One region of the Bradyrhizobium barranii subsp. barranii genome, then DNA from elsewhere that is predicted to be linked to it. Evidence: riboswitches for the same ligand, from Rfam matches in the RefSeq annotation. Region 1 holds a riboswitch; the other holds the start of a gene.
The links. Region 1 has a riboswitch for glycine ahead of J4G43_RS33490 (D-amino acid dehydrogenase). Riboswitches for the same ligand answer to the same signal wherever they lie in the genome.
Positions count from the first base shown of each region.

Region 2: linked by a shared signal. The riboswitch ahead of gcvT (glycine cleavage system aminomethyltransferase GcvT) and the one ahead of J4G43_RS33490 (D-amino acid dehydrogenase) in region 1 are both predicted to bind glycine.

Region 1 is NZ_CP086136.1:6,841,451-6,847,229, forward strand. Features, by position in the region: gene J4G43_RS33480 (ABC transporter substrate-binding protein) at 1-685, opposite strand, end outside; gene J4G43_RS33485 (M20/M25/M40 family metallo-hydrolase) at 953-2,083, shown strand; glycine riboswitch at 2,179-2,282, shown strand; glycine riboswitch at 2,286-2,399, shown strand; gene J4G43_RS33490 (D-amino acid dehydrogenase) at 2,467-3,759, shown strand; gene J4G43_RS33495 (ABC transporter permease) at 3,941-4,882, shown strand; gene J4G43_RS33500 (ABC transporter permease) at 4,903-5,779, shown strand, end outside.
Region 2 is NZ_CP086136.1:6,999,762-7,005,540, reverse strand. Features, by position in the region: gene gcvP (aminomethyl-transferring glycine dehydrogenase) at 1-1,457, opposite strand, end outside; gene gcvH (glycine cleavage system protein GcvH) at 1,638-2,006, opposite strand; gene gcvT (glycine cleavage system aminomethyltransferase GcvT) at 2,018-3,166, opposite strand; glycine riboswitch at 3,310-3,398, opposite strand; gene alaS (alanine--tRNA ligase) at 3,632-5,779, shown strand, end outside.

The DNA of each region.
Region 1 (5,779 bases):
CAGTCCAGCTCGACGCCTCCTTGCGCGGCACGTAGTCGGTGTTCTTGACGTACACCGCCTTCACGCCGGGCTGGAATTCGCCCTGCACGAACTTGAACGGGCCGGAGCCGATCTGCTCGGGGATCTGCTTGTCCGGCGGCGTTTCGGCGAGACGCTTCGGCATCATGAAGGCGACGCGCGAGGACGGCTTGCCGATGGATTCGAGCACGAGGCCGTAGGGCTCCTTCAGCTTCAGCGTGATCGTCTTGGGGTCGGTCGCCTCGATGCTCGCAGTAAACTGCATCATCTGCTGGCCCATGCCGTCGACCGCGGCCCAGCGCTTCAGCGAAGCGGCGCAGTCTTCCGCCGTCACCGGCGTACCGTCGTGCCACTTCAGGCCGTCGCGCAGCGTGAAGGTGTAGGTGAGCTTGTCGTCGGAGATCTTCCAGTCCGCCATCTGCGGCTGGATCTTGAAGTTCGAGTCCGTCGCGATCAGCGTGTCGTAGACCATGTAGCCATGGTCACGCGTGATGTAGGCGGTGGTGAAAATCGGATCGATGATGCGCAGATCCGAATGCATCACCGCGGTGATGGTCTTGCTGGCGGCGGCAAGTACAGGCGAGGCCATCGCCGTCGAAAGCGCAACGACCGATAGCGCAAGTGTGGAGGCGAACGCGCGACGCCCCCGGCGCATCAAGCTCAACATAAAAGTTTCTCCTGACGTGAAACTGTTCAAAGGCAGGTTATTGGTTGAGCATTCGGTTCGTTCTTTAGGCGAACTAACCTCATGCGATGCCTTTGTCTTTCGAGACTTGCAGACAGTGCTGAGCGCGTCAATCCGGTTTCGCTGCAGCCCCAAGCGGCGCGCTCACGGGCTCCACAAAGATCGGTTTGGCTCTACAACGCTTTCCGCCAGTCCCGTCCGCGCCAATGCAATGCGCGTTCCATCTTTCGAAGCTTGAGAGACATTAAGATGAATCCAGCCAATCTTCCCTTCGATTCCGAGGCGATGCTTGAGGGCCTGCGCACCTGGGTGGAATGCGAGAGCCCGACCTGGGACGCGGGTGCCGTCAACCGCATGCTCGATATCGCAGCGCGGGATATGGCGATCATGGGTGCGACGATCGAACGCATCGGCGGCCGACAGGGCTTCGGCGGCGTGATCCGCGCGCGCTTTCCGCATCCGAAACAGGGCGAGCCGGGCATCCTGATCGCCGGCCACATGGATACCGTCCACCCGGTCGGCACCATCGAGAAGCTGAAATGGCGGCGCGAGGGCAACAAGTGCTACGGCCCCGGCATCTACGACATGAAGGGCGGCAACTATCTCTCGCTGGAAGCGATCCGGCAGCTGGCACGCGCTTCCTTCACCACGCCGCTGCCGATCACCGTGCTGTTTACGCCCGACGAGGAAGTCGGCACGCCCTCGACGCGAGACCTCATCGAGGCGGAAGCCGCGCGCAACAAATATGTGCTGGTGCCCGAACCGGGCCGCGCCGACAACGGTGTCACCACCGGACGTTACGCCATCGCGCGTTTCAATCTGGAAGCGACGGGCCGGCCGAGCCATGCCGGCGCGACATTGTCGGCCGGACGCTCGGCGATCCGCGAGATGGCGCGGCAGATCCTCGCCATCGACGCGATGACGACGGAGGACTGCACCTTCTCTGTCGGCGTCGTGCACGGCGGACAATGGGTCAATTGCGTTGCCACGACCGCCACCGGCGAGGCGCTGTCCATGGCCAAGCGCCAGGCCGATCTCGACCGCGGCGTCGAGCGAATGCTGGCGCTGTCGGGCACGTCCAATGATGTCACGTTCAAGGTGACGCGCGGCGTCACGCGCCCCGTATGGGAGCCCGATGCCGGCACCATGGCGCTGTATGAAAAGGCGCGCGGCATCGCCAAATCGCTCGGCACTGAGCTACCGCATGCGAGCTCCGGCGGCGGCTCCGACGGCAACTTTACCGGCGCGATGGGCATCCTGACGCTCGACGGCCTCGGCGTGCGCGGCGGCAACGGCCACACGCTGGAAGAATTCATCGAGGTCGAGAGCCTGGTCGAGCGCGGGCGCCTGATGGCGGGCTTGCTGGCGACGCTGGAGTAAATTGAATCAACTTTGCACTGCACAATGCGTTGGCAGTCGCGGTTTAAATTTAGCCTTGTCTAAAAATGAGGCGCATCGTACTGCTCGATTGTCCACGCGACGATGCGGGAGAGATCGCAACGAGAGTTCAGGCTTTCGTTGCGGCGCCGACGGAGCAACCGCCCCGGAAACTCTCAGGCAAAAGGACCGTATCGTCAGGACGATCTGGAGAGAGGCGGCACGATCTTGGGATCGTGACGTCCACCGAAGGGGATAGTCCGGAGCTGACCTCGCCGAGGTCCGCGCCGGATCAAGCTCTCAGGTAACCGTGACAGATGGGGCGCCGCCAACGGCCTTTGGCCGGCGGTTAGCCGACTCTAACTCACGGGAGCCCCGAACCTGCCATGACCCATATCGCCATCATCGGCGCCGGCATCACCGGCGTAACGACCGCCTATGCCCTGCTCGAACGCGGATACAAGGTGACGGTGGTCGACAAGCACCGCTACGCCGCGATGGAGACGTCCTTCGCCAATGGCGGACAGCTCTCCGCCAGCAATGCCGAGGTGTGGAACAGCATCGCCACGATCCTGAAGGGCCTGCGCTGGATGTTCCGGCGCGATGCGCCGCTGCTAATGAACCCGCGGCCGAACTGGCACAAATATTCGTGGATGAGCGAGTTCGTCGCCAATATCGGCAACTACCGCGCCAACACGGTTCAGACCACGCGGCTCGCGATCGAAGCCCGCAAGCATCTGTTCGAGATCGCGGAGCGCGAAGGCATCGACTTCGATCTCGAACGCCGCGGCATTCTGCACATCTATCACGACAAGAAGGGTTTTGAATCCGGACTGCAGGTCAATGCGCTATTGAAGGAAGGCGGGCTCGATCGCCGCCCGGTGACGCCGGAGGAGATCCGCGCCATCGAGCCGACGCTGCGCAAGGACTATTTTGGCGGCTTCTACACGCCGTCGGATGCGACGGGCGATATCCACAAGTTCACGCGTGGACTTGCGGAAGCCTGCAAGCGGCGCGGCGCGACCTTTATCCACGAAGTCAACATCGATTCCATTGCCCAGGCAGGTGGCGGCTTCGTCATCGGCTGGGCTGATCTTTCGGCCAGCGACACTGTCGCATCCGCGCGCGGCATGCTGAAGGCGGATGGCGTCGTGATCTGCGCCGGCGTGGCCAGCCGTCACTTCGCCGCCCTGCTCGACGAGCGCGTCAACGTCTATCCGGTGAAGGGCTATTCGATCACCGTGCAGCTCGACACTGCCGCAAGCCGCAATGCGACGCCGACCGTGAGCCTGCTCGACGAAGCCGCAAAAATCGTCACCAGCCGGCTCGGCGCGGATCGTTTCCGCGTCGCAGGCACCGCCGAGTTCAACGACTTCAACCGCGACATCCGCGCTGACCGCGTGCAGCCGCTGGTCGACTGGGTGCGCAGCAACTTCCCCGGCGTCGAAACGTCCAAGGTCGTGCCCTGGGCCGGGCTGCGGCCGATGATGCCGAACATGATGCCGGTGGTGCGCGCAGGACGGATGCCGGGCGTGTTCTTCAACACCGGCCACGGCCATCTCGGCTGGACCTTGTCGGCCGCGACCGCGCAGATGATTGCCGGGACCATCGACGGCTGGCGCGGGCTCAACGCACCGCCGACCGCCCCCTCACTCTGCGAGTTCCGTCATGCATCCTGAGTGGTCGATATCGGAGGCTCGGCGGCCCCTTGCGACCGCCCTGCCCTTGGCACACAATTTGCCCCGAAACGTCGGCTTCCACGGCCGGCTTTCCAGCCCGAGTGACAGGCGTGCATGATAGACAGAACCGATTCCACGGGGGCCTCCCGGCCCCACAAGTTCCGCAGCCGGAGATAGGTGCATGCTAGGTTATCTCATTCGCCGCGTTCTGGCCGCGGTGCCCGTGATGGGCGTCGTCGCACTGTTCGTCTTCCTGCTGCTGCGGCTGACGCCGGGCGATCCCGCCGCCATTCTCGCCGGCGATAACGCGACGCCGGAACGGCTGGAACGCATCCGCGACTCGCTCGGCCTCAACGAGCCGCTGATCGTGCAATTCATCACCTGGGTGAACAAGCTGCTGCACGGCGATCTCGGGACGTCGCTGATCTCCAACCTGCCAGTCATGAAGATGATCAGCCAGCGCGTCGAGCCGTCGATCTCGATCGCGCTCTCGACAATCATTCTGGCCGTCATCGTCGCCGTGCCCCTGGGCGTCATCGCGGCGTGGAAGCACGGCACCTGGATCGATCGTTTCGTGATGGGCCTCTCCGTGCTCGGCTTCTCCGTGCCGGTGTTCGTGGTCGGCTATCTCCTTATCGAGGTCTTCGCGATCGACCTTCGCTGGGGGCCGGTGCAGGGCTTCCGCAGCATCTTCAACGGCTTTGGACCGTTCTTCGAACGCATCATCCTGCCGACCTGCGCGCTCTCCTTCATCTACATCGCGCTGATCGCGCGCATGACGCGTGCGGCGATGCTCGACGTGCTTGGTGAGGACTACGTCCGCACCGCCCGCGCCAAGGGCATCAACGAGGTCGCCGTGATGATGCGCCATGCGCTGCGCAATGCCGCGGTGCCCGTTATCACCGTGATCGGCACCGGCTTTGCGCTGCTGATCTCCGGCGTCGTCGTCACCGAGAGCGTGTTCAACATCCCCGGCATCGGCCGCCTCACGGTGGACGCGGTGTTGGCGCGCGACTACCCAGTCATCCAGGCGATGATCCTGCTGACGTCGCTGATCTATGTCGTCGTCAATCTCCTGATCGACGTCGCCTACACGCTGCTCGATCCCCGGATCCGGTACTAGGGCTAAGGATAACAACAAAAATGTCCGTCGATAGCCTTCCCCAGTCGTCCATTCCGATCACGTCGCCGCTGCGGCCGCGTTTCGGATTCCTCACCTCGACGCCGATCATCGCGGCGGCCACGATCCTGCTCGCGTTGATCGTGCTGGTCTCGATCCTGGCGCCGCTGATCGCGCCGCACGATCCGGTCCAGCTTGCGCCCTCGCAGCGGCTGAAGCCGGCCTCGGCGCAGTTCCTGCTCGGCACCGACGCCTATGGCCGTGACCTCTTGTCGCGCGTCATCTATGGCGGCCGCATCTCGCTCCTGATCGGCATCGGCTCGGCGATCCTGTCGATCGTCATCGGTCTTGCGATCGGCCTCGTCTCCGGCTTCTTCAAGCTGGTCGATGCCGTCCTGATGCGCGTCATGGACGGCCTCATGGCGATGCCGAGCATCCTGCTCGCGATCGCCGTGGTGTCGCTGTCCGGCGCCAGCATCTGGACCGTGCTGGTCGCGATCACCATCCCCGAAATACCGCGCGTGGCACGCCTGGTGCGCTCGGTCGTGCTGTCCGCGCGTGAGGAACCTTACGTCGAGGCCGCGATCTCGGTCGGCTCCAGCCTGCCGAAGATCATGTGGCGACATCTGATGCCGAACACGATCGCGCCGCTGATCGTCCAGGGCACCTATGTCTGTGCCTCCGCGATCCTGACCGAGGCCATTCTCTCCTTCCTCGGCGCCGGTATCTCGCCGGAGACGCCGACCTGGGGCAACATCATGGCCGAGGGCCGTCAGTATTTTCAGCTCAAGCCGACGCTGATCTTCTGGCCGGGCCTGCTGCTTTCGATCGCCATCCTCAGCATCAATCTGATCGGCGACGCCGCCCGCGACGCCCTCGATCCCCGCATGAAGCAGCGGG
Region 2 (5,779 bases), 160 kb from region 1:
ATGTAGCGCAGCATCTCGGTTTCCGAGCGATGCGCGTGGAACACGGGATGGGTGAGGAAGGCGGTGGTGCGCTTCAGCGCCTCCGGCAGCGCCTCGCGCGTGGTGGCGTCGATCTCGGCGTAAACAAGCGTGCCGCCGAACGCGCGCCAGACCGCCTCGACGGTCGCCGGCGTCGTGGTCTCATCGAGCGCGACGCGGAGCGCGGTTTCGCCAACACCGAGGTTGATCTTCTCGGCGGTAGCGCGCGCGACGATCTCGGCGCGCTTGGCACCGGCGTCCACGCTGAGCGTGTCGAAGAAGCTATCCGACTGCGGCGCAAAGCCGAGCTTGCGTAGGCCCGCTGCGAGCACGGCGGCGCGGCGATGCACGTTGCGCGCGATCTGCGCAAGCCCCTCGGGGCCGTGATAGACCGCGTACATCGAGGCGATCACGGCGAGCAGCACCTGCGCGGTGCAGATGTTGGAGGTCGCCTTCTCGCGGCGGATGTGCTGCTCGCGGGTCTGCAGCGCGAGGCGATAGGCCGGCATCCCGCGCGAGTCCACGGAGAGGCCGACGATGCGGCCGGGCAGCGAGCGCTTCAGCGCATCGCGCACCGCCATATAGGCCGCGTGCGGGCCGCCATAACCCATCGGCACGCCAAAACGTTGCGCCGAGCCGATCGCGATGTCGGCGCCAAGCTCGCCGGGCGAGGCGAGCAGCGTCAGAGCCAGGAGATCGGCGGCAACGATCGCGAGCGCGCCCTTGGCCTTCAACGTCGCGATCGCGGGCCTGAGGTCATGCACGGCGCCCGAGGAGCCCGGATATTGCAGCAGCGCACCGAGCACGTCTGATTTGTCGAGATCGGCGAGGGGATCGCCGACGATCAGGGGCCAGCCCAGCGGCTCGGCGCGGGTGCGCATCACCGCCAGCGTCTGCGGATGCACGTCCTTGTCGACGAAGAAGGCTTTTGCTTCGACCCGCGAGTGGCGCTCCGCGAGCGCCATGGCTTCGGCCGCGGCGGTCGCCTCGTCGAGCAGCGAGGCGTTGGCGACGTCGAGCCCGGTGAGGTCGCAGATCATGGTCTGGAAGTTGAGCAGCGCCTCCAGCCGGCCCTGGCTGATCTCGGGCTGATAGGGCGTGTAGGCCGTGTACCAGGCCGGGTTCTCCAAAATGTTGCGCTGGATCACCGCGGGCAAAACCGTGCCGGAATAGCCCTGGCCGATCAGCGAGGTGAAGACCTGGTTCTCTCGCGCGAGCTCGGCCATGTGCGCGATCGCCTCGGTCTCGCTCAAGGGCTTGCCGAGATCGAGCGGAGCGGTCTGCCGGATCGAGGCCGGCAGCGTCTCCGCCATCAGGGCGTCGACGCTCTTGGCGCCGACGGCCTCCAGCATGGCGGTGACGTCGCGCGCCGACGGGCCGATGTGGCGGCGAACGAAGGTGGCGGCGGCGTCGCCATTGGATTTGCGGTGCGCGGTCATCATGGGTCCTCGCTTTAGATTTCGCTGTCGCCGTCATGCCCCGCGAAGGCGGGGCATCCAGTAAACGCAGGCGTCACGGCTTGAGCCGAGAAGCCGCGGCGTACTGGATCACCCGCCCCAGTGCGCAGTGCGCACAAGGCGGGTGATGACACCGAATATGAGGTCAGAGTTCGCTTCATCTCACGCCGTATGTGCCTTGTAGGCGGCCTCATCCATGAGGCCGCCGAGCTCGCTCTTGTCGGCCATTCTGATCTTGAAGAACCACGCCTTGCCTTGCGCGTCCGAGTTGACCAGCGCCGGCTCGGCGGCGAGCGCGTCGTTGGTCTCGAGCACTTCGCCGGTGACAGGCGCGTAGACGTCGGAGGCGGCCTTCACCGATTCCACGACGGCGGCGGCTTCCGCCTTCTTCAGGCTGCGGCCGACCTTCGGCAACTCGACGAATACGACGTCGCCGAGCTGCGACTGCGCGTAGTCGGTGATGCCGACGGTGGCGACATCGCCGTCGATGGCCAGCCATTCGTGGTCGGAGGTGTACAGCGTCGTGGTCATTTTCTCAGTCCTCAGCGTTTGTAGGTGTTTTTCACGAAAGGCATGGCGGCGACCGTGAGCGGCAGCCGCTGGCCGCGCACTTCGGCGAAGAGTTTTGTATCGAGCGCGCTCGATGCCGTGGGCACATAGCCCATCGCGACCGGCGCATTCAGGCTCGGGCCGAAGCCGCCCGAGGTGACCTTTCCGATCGGCTCGCCGCCGGCGTCATCCGCAAACAGCAGCGCGCCCTCGCGCACCGGCGCGCGGCCTTCCGTGCGCAGGCCGACGCGGCGGCGGCTTGCGCCGTGATCGAAATGAGCGAGGATCGCATCAGTGCCGGGAAAGCCGCCGGTGCGCGCGCCGCCGCTGCGGCGGCTCTTCTGCACCGACCATTCCAGCGCGGCCTCGACCGGCGTGGTGGCGGTGTCGATGTCGTGGCCGTAGAGGCAGAGCCCGGCTTCCAGCCGCAGGCTGTCGCGGGCCCCTAAGCCGATCGGCATCACATCGGGATTGTCCAGCAGCGTTTTGGCGAGGCGCTCGGCATCGGCCGCGGGGACCGAAATCTCGAACCCGTCCTCGCCGGTGTAGCCGGAGCGCGAGACGAAGCAGTCGAGACCGGCGACCTTGTGCGGGCCGGCATCCATGAACTTCATGGAGGGGGCCTCTGCACACAATTTCGCCAGCGCGGCTTCTGCCTTCGGGCCCTGCAGCGCGATCAGGGCGCGGTCTTGAAGCGAATCGATGATGCAGTCGTCCGAGAGATGCGCGCGCAGATGCGCTTCGTCCGCTTCCTTGCAGGCGGCGTTGACGACCAGGAACAGGTGGTCGCCGAAATTGGCGACCATCAGATCGTCGAGAATCCCGCCGTCCGGATTGGTGAACTGGGCATAGCGCTGCCGTCCCGGGGCAATCGCCACGATATCCTGCGGCACCAGCCGTTCCAGCGCGCGGGCAGCGTCCTCGACCTTGCCCGACTTCGGCCGAAGCGCGAGCTGGCCCATATGGGAGACGTCGAACAGGCCGGCGGAGGAACGGGTATGGAGGTGCTCTTTCAGGACGCCCGCGGGGTACTGAACGGGCATGTCATAGCCCGCGAACGGCACCATCTTGCCGCCGAGGGAGACATGAAGCCCATGAAGGGGCGTACGTTTGAGGGAATCTTGGTCGTCGCGCGCAAGCATCACGGGGCCCTCGGCGGTTCCCCGGGGACGATTCCCCGGTAGCAACCAGTCGAAGCCCCATCTGTCGCTGTGCCTGAGAGTATTATCCCGTCGGCGGACGTCGTCCGGGCTATGCCCGTCGGCGCCTCTTTCCAGATGTCGTCAAAGCCACGCGGTCCTTTTGCCTGAGAGTTTCCGGGGCGGTTGCTCCTTCGGCGCCGGCACCAAAGCCGGTCTCTCCCGACGTGGCCGTACGATACAGATGGGTACAGACCACAGCCCGGCCAAGCCTGTCAACGCGCACCTGGCGGCTTTCAACGGGATTGCAAACGGGATTGCGCGCCTGCGGCAACTCACTGATCTCCTTGCACAGTTTCTGGACAGCGCAGCTGGCCTTGTCTAAAAGCGCTTTGACCCGCAGATATCAGCCCAAATGCCCGGTTTGGATGGCGTATCGCGGGTCCAAGCACACCCGATTGGATGAACATGAGCGGCGTCAACGAGATCAGGTCGACCTTTCTGAACTTCTTTGCCGAGAACGGCCACGAGATCGTGTCGTCCTCGCCATTGGTGCCGCGCAACGATCCGACGTTGATGTTCACCAATGCCGGCATGGTGCAGTTCAAGAACGTCTTCACCGGCGTCGAGAAGCGGCCCTATCAGCGCGCCACCACGTCGCAGAAATGCGTGCGCGCCGGCGGCAAGCACAACGACCTCGACAATGTCGGCTACACCGCGCGCCATCTCACCTTCTTCGAGATGCTCGGCAACTTCTCGTTCGGCGACTATTTCAAGGAGCGCGCGATCGAGCTGGCCTGGACCCTGATCACCCGGGAGTTCGGGCTGAAAAAGGACAAGCTGCTCGTCACCGTCTACCACACCGACGACGAGGCGGCCGGCCTGTGGAAGAAGATCGCCGGCTTCTCCGACGACCGCATCATCCGTATCCCGACCTCGGACAATTTCTGGGCGATGGGCGACACCGGGCCGTGCGGCCCGTGCTCGGAGATCTTCATCGACCGCGGCGAGCACATCTGGGGCGGACCTCCGGGCTCGCCGGAAGAGGACGGCGACCGCTTCCTCGAATTCTGGAATCTCGTGTTCATGCAGTACGAGCAGGTGACGAAGGAGGAGCGCGTGGATCTGCCGCGTCCCTCGATCGACACCGGCATGGGGCTGGAGCGCATGGCCTGCATCATGCAGGGCGTCGACAGCGTGTTCGAGACCGACCTGTTCCGCCATCTGATCGATGCGACCGCGTCCGCGCTCGGCAGCGGGCCGAACGAGCAGACCGTCGCCTCGTTCCGCGTCATCGCCGACCATCTGCGCTCCTCCGCCTTCCTGGTCGCGGATGGCGTGCTGCCCTCGAACGAGGGCCGCGGCTATGTGCTGCGCCGGATCATGCGCCGCGCGATGCGCCATGCGCAGTTGCTCGGCGCCAAGGAGCCGTTGATGCATCGCCTGGTCTGGGCGCTGGTGCGCGAGATGGGCCAAGCCTATCCCGACCTGATGCGCGCTGAAAACCTGATCGAGGAAACGCTGCGGCTGGAAGAGACCCGCTTCCGCAAGACGCTGGTGCGCGGCCTTGCCATCCTCGACGAGAAGAGCGCGTCGCTGAAAAAGGGCGACATGTTCGACGGCGACGTCGCCTTCACGCTGTACGACACCTACGGCTTCCCGCTGGATCTGACGCAGGACGCGCTGAAGTCGCGCGGCATCGGCGTCGACCAGGCCTCCTTCACCGACGCGATGGAGCGCCAGAAGGCCAAGGCGCGCGAGTCCTGGAAGGGTTCGGGCGAGGCGGCGTCCGAAGCGATCTGGTTCCCGCTGCGCGAGAAGCTCGGGGCCACCGAATTCCTGGGCTACGAGACCGAGACCGCCGAGGGCGTGGTGACCGCGCTGGTCAAGGACGGCAAGGAAGCCACAAGCCTCAAGGCCGGAGACACTGGTGCGATCGTGCTGAACCAGACGCCGTTCTATGCGGAGTCCGGCGGTCAGGTCGGCGACACCGGCGTGCTGACCGGCGAGGGCGGCATCAAGTTCCGCGTCACCGACACGCAGAAGAAGCTCGGCGATTTCTTCGTTCACGTCGGCACCGTGGAGAGCGGCGAGCTGAAGCTCGGCACTGCGCTGCAGCTCGAGGTCGATCACGGCAGGCGTTCCTCGATCCGCGCGCACCATTCGGCGACGCATCTCATCCACGAGGCGCTGCGCCAGGTGCTCGGCGATCACATCGCCCAGCGCGGCTCGATGGTCGCGCCGGATCGCCTGCGCTTCGACTTCGTGCATCCGAAGCCGATCACGGCGGAAGAACTCGCCCGCGTCGAGGACATCGCCAACGACGTGGTGCTGGAGAACGACGAGGTCACCACCCGCGTCATGGGCGTGGACGAGGCCCGCGAGGCCGGGGCGCGCGCCCTGTTCGGCGAGAAATACGGCGACGAGGTCCGCGTCGTCTCGATGGGCAGGACCGCGCGGGAGCGCGGCGCCAACGCGCTCGGCTGGTCGGTCGAGCTCTGCGGCGGCACGCACGTCAAGCGCACCGGCGACATCGGCCTGATCACGCTGACCGGCGAGAGCGCGGTGGCCTCCGGCGTGCGCCGCATCGAGGCGCTGACCGGCAATTATGCGCGC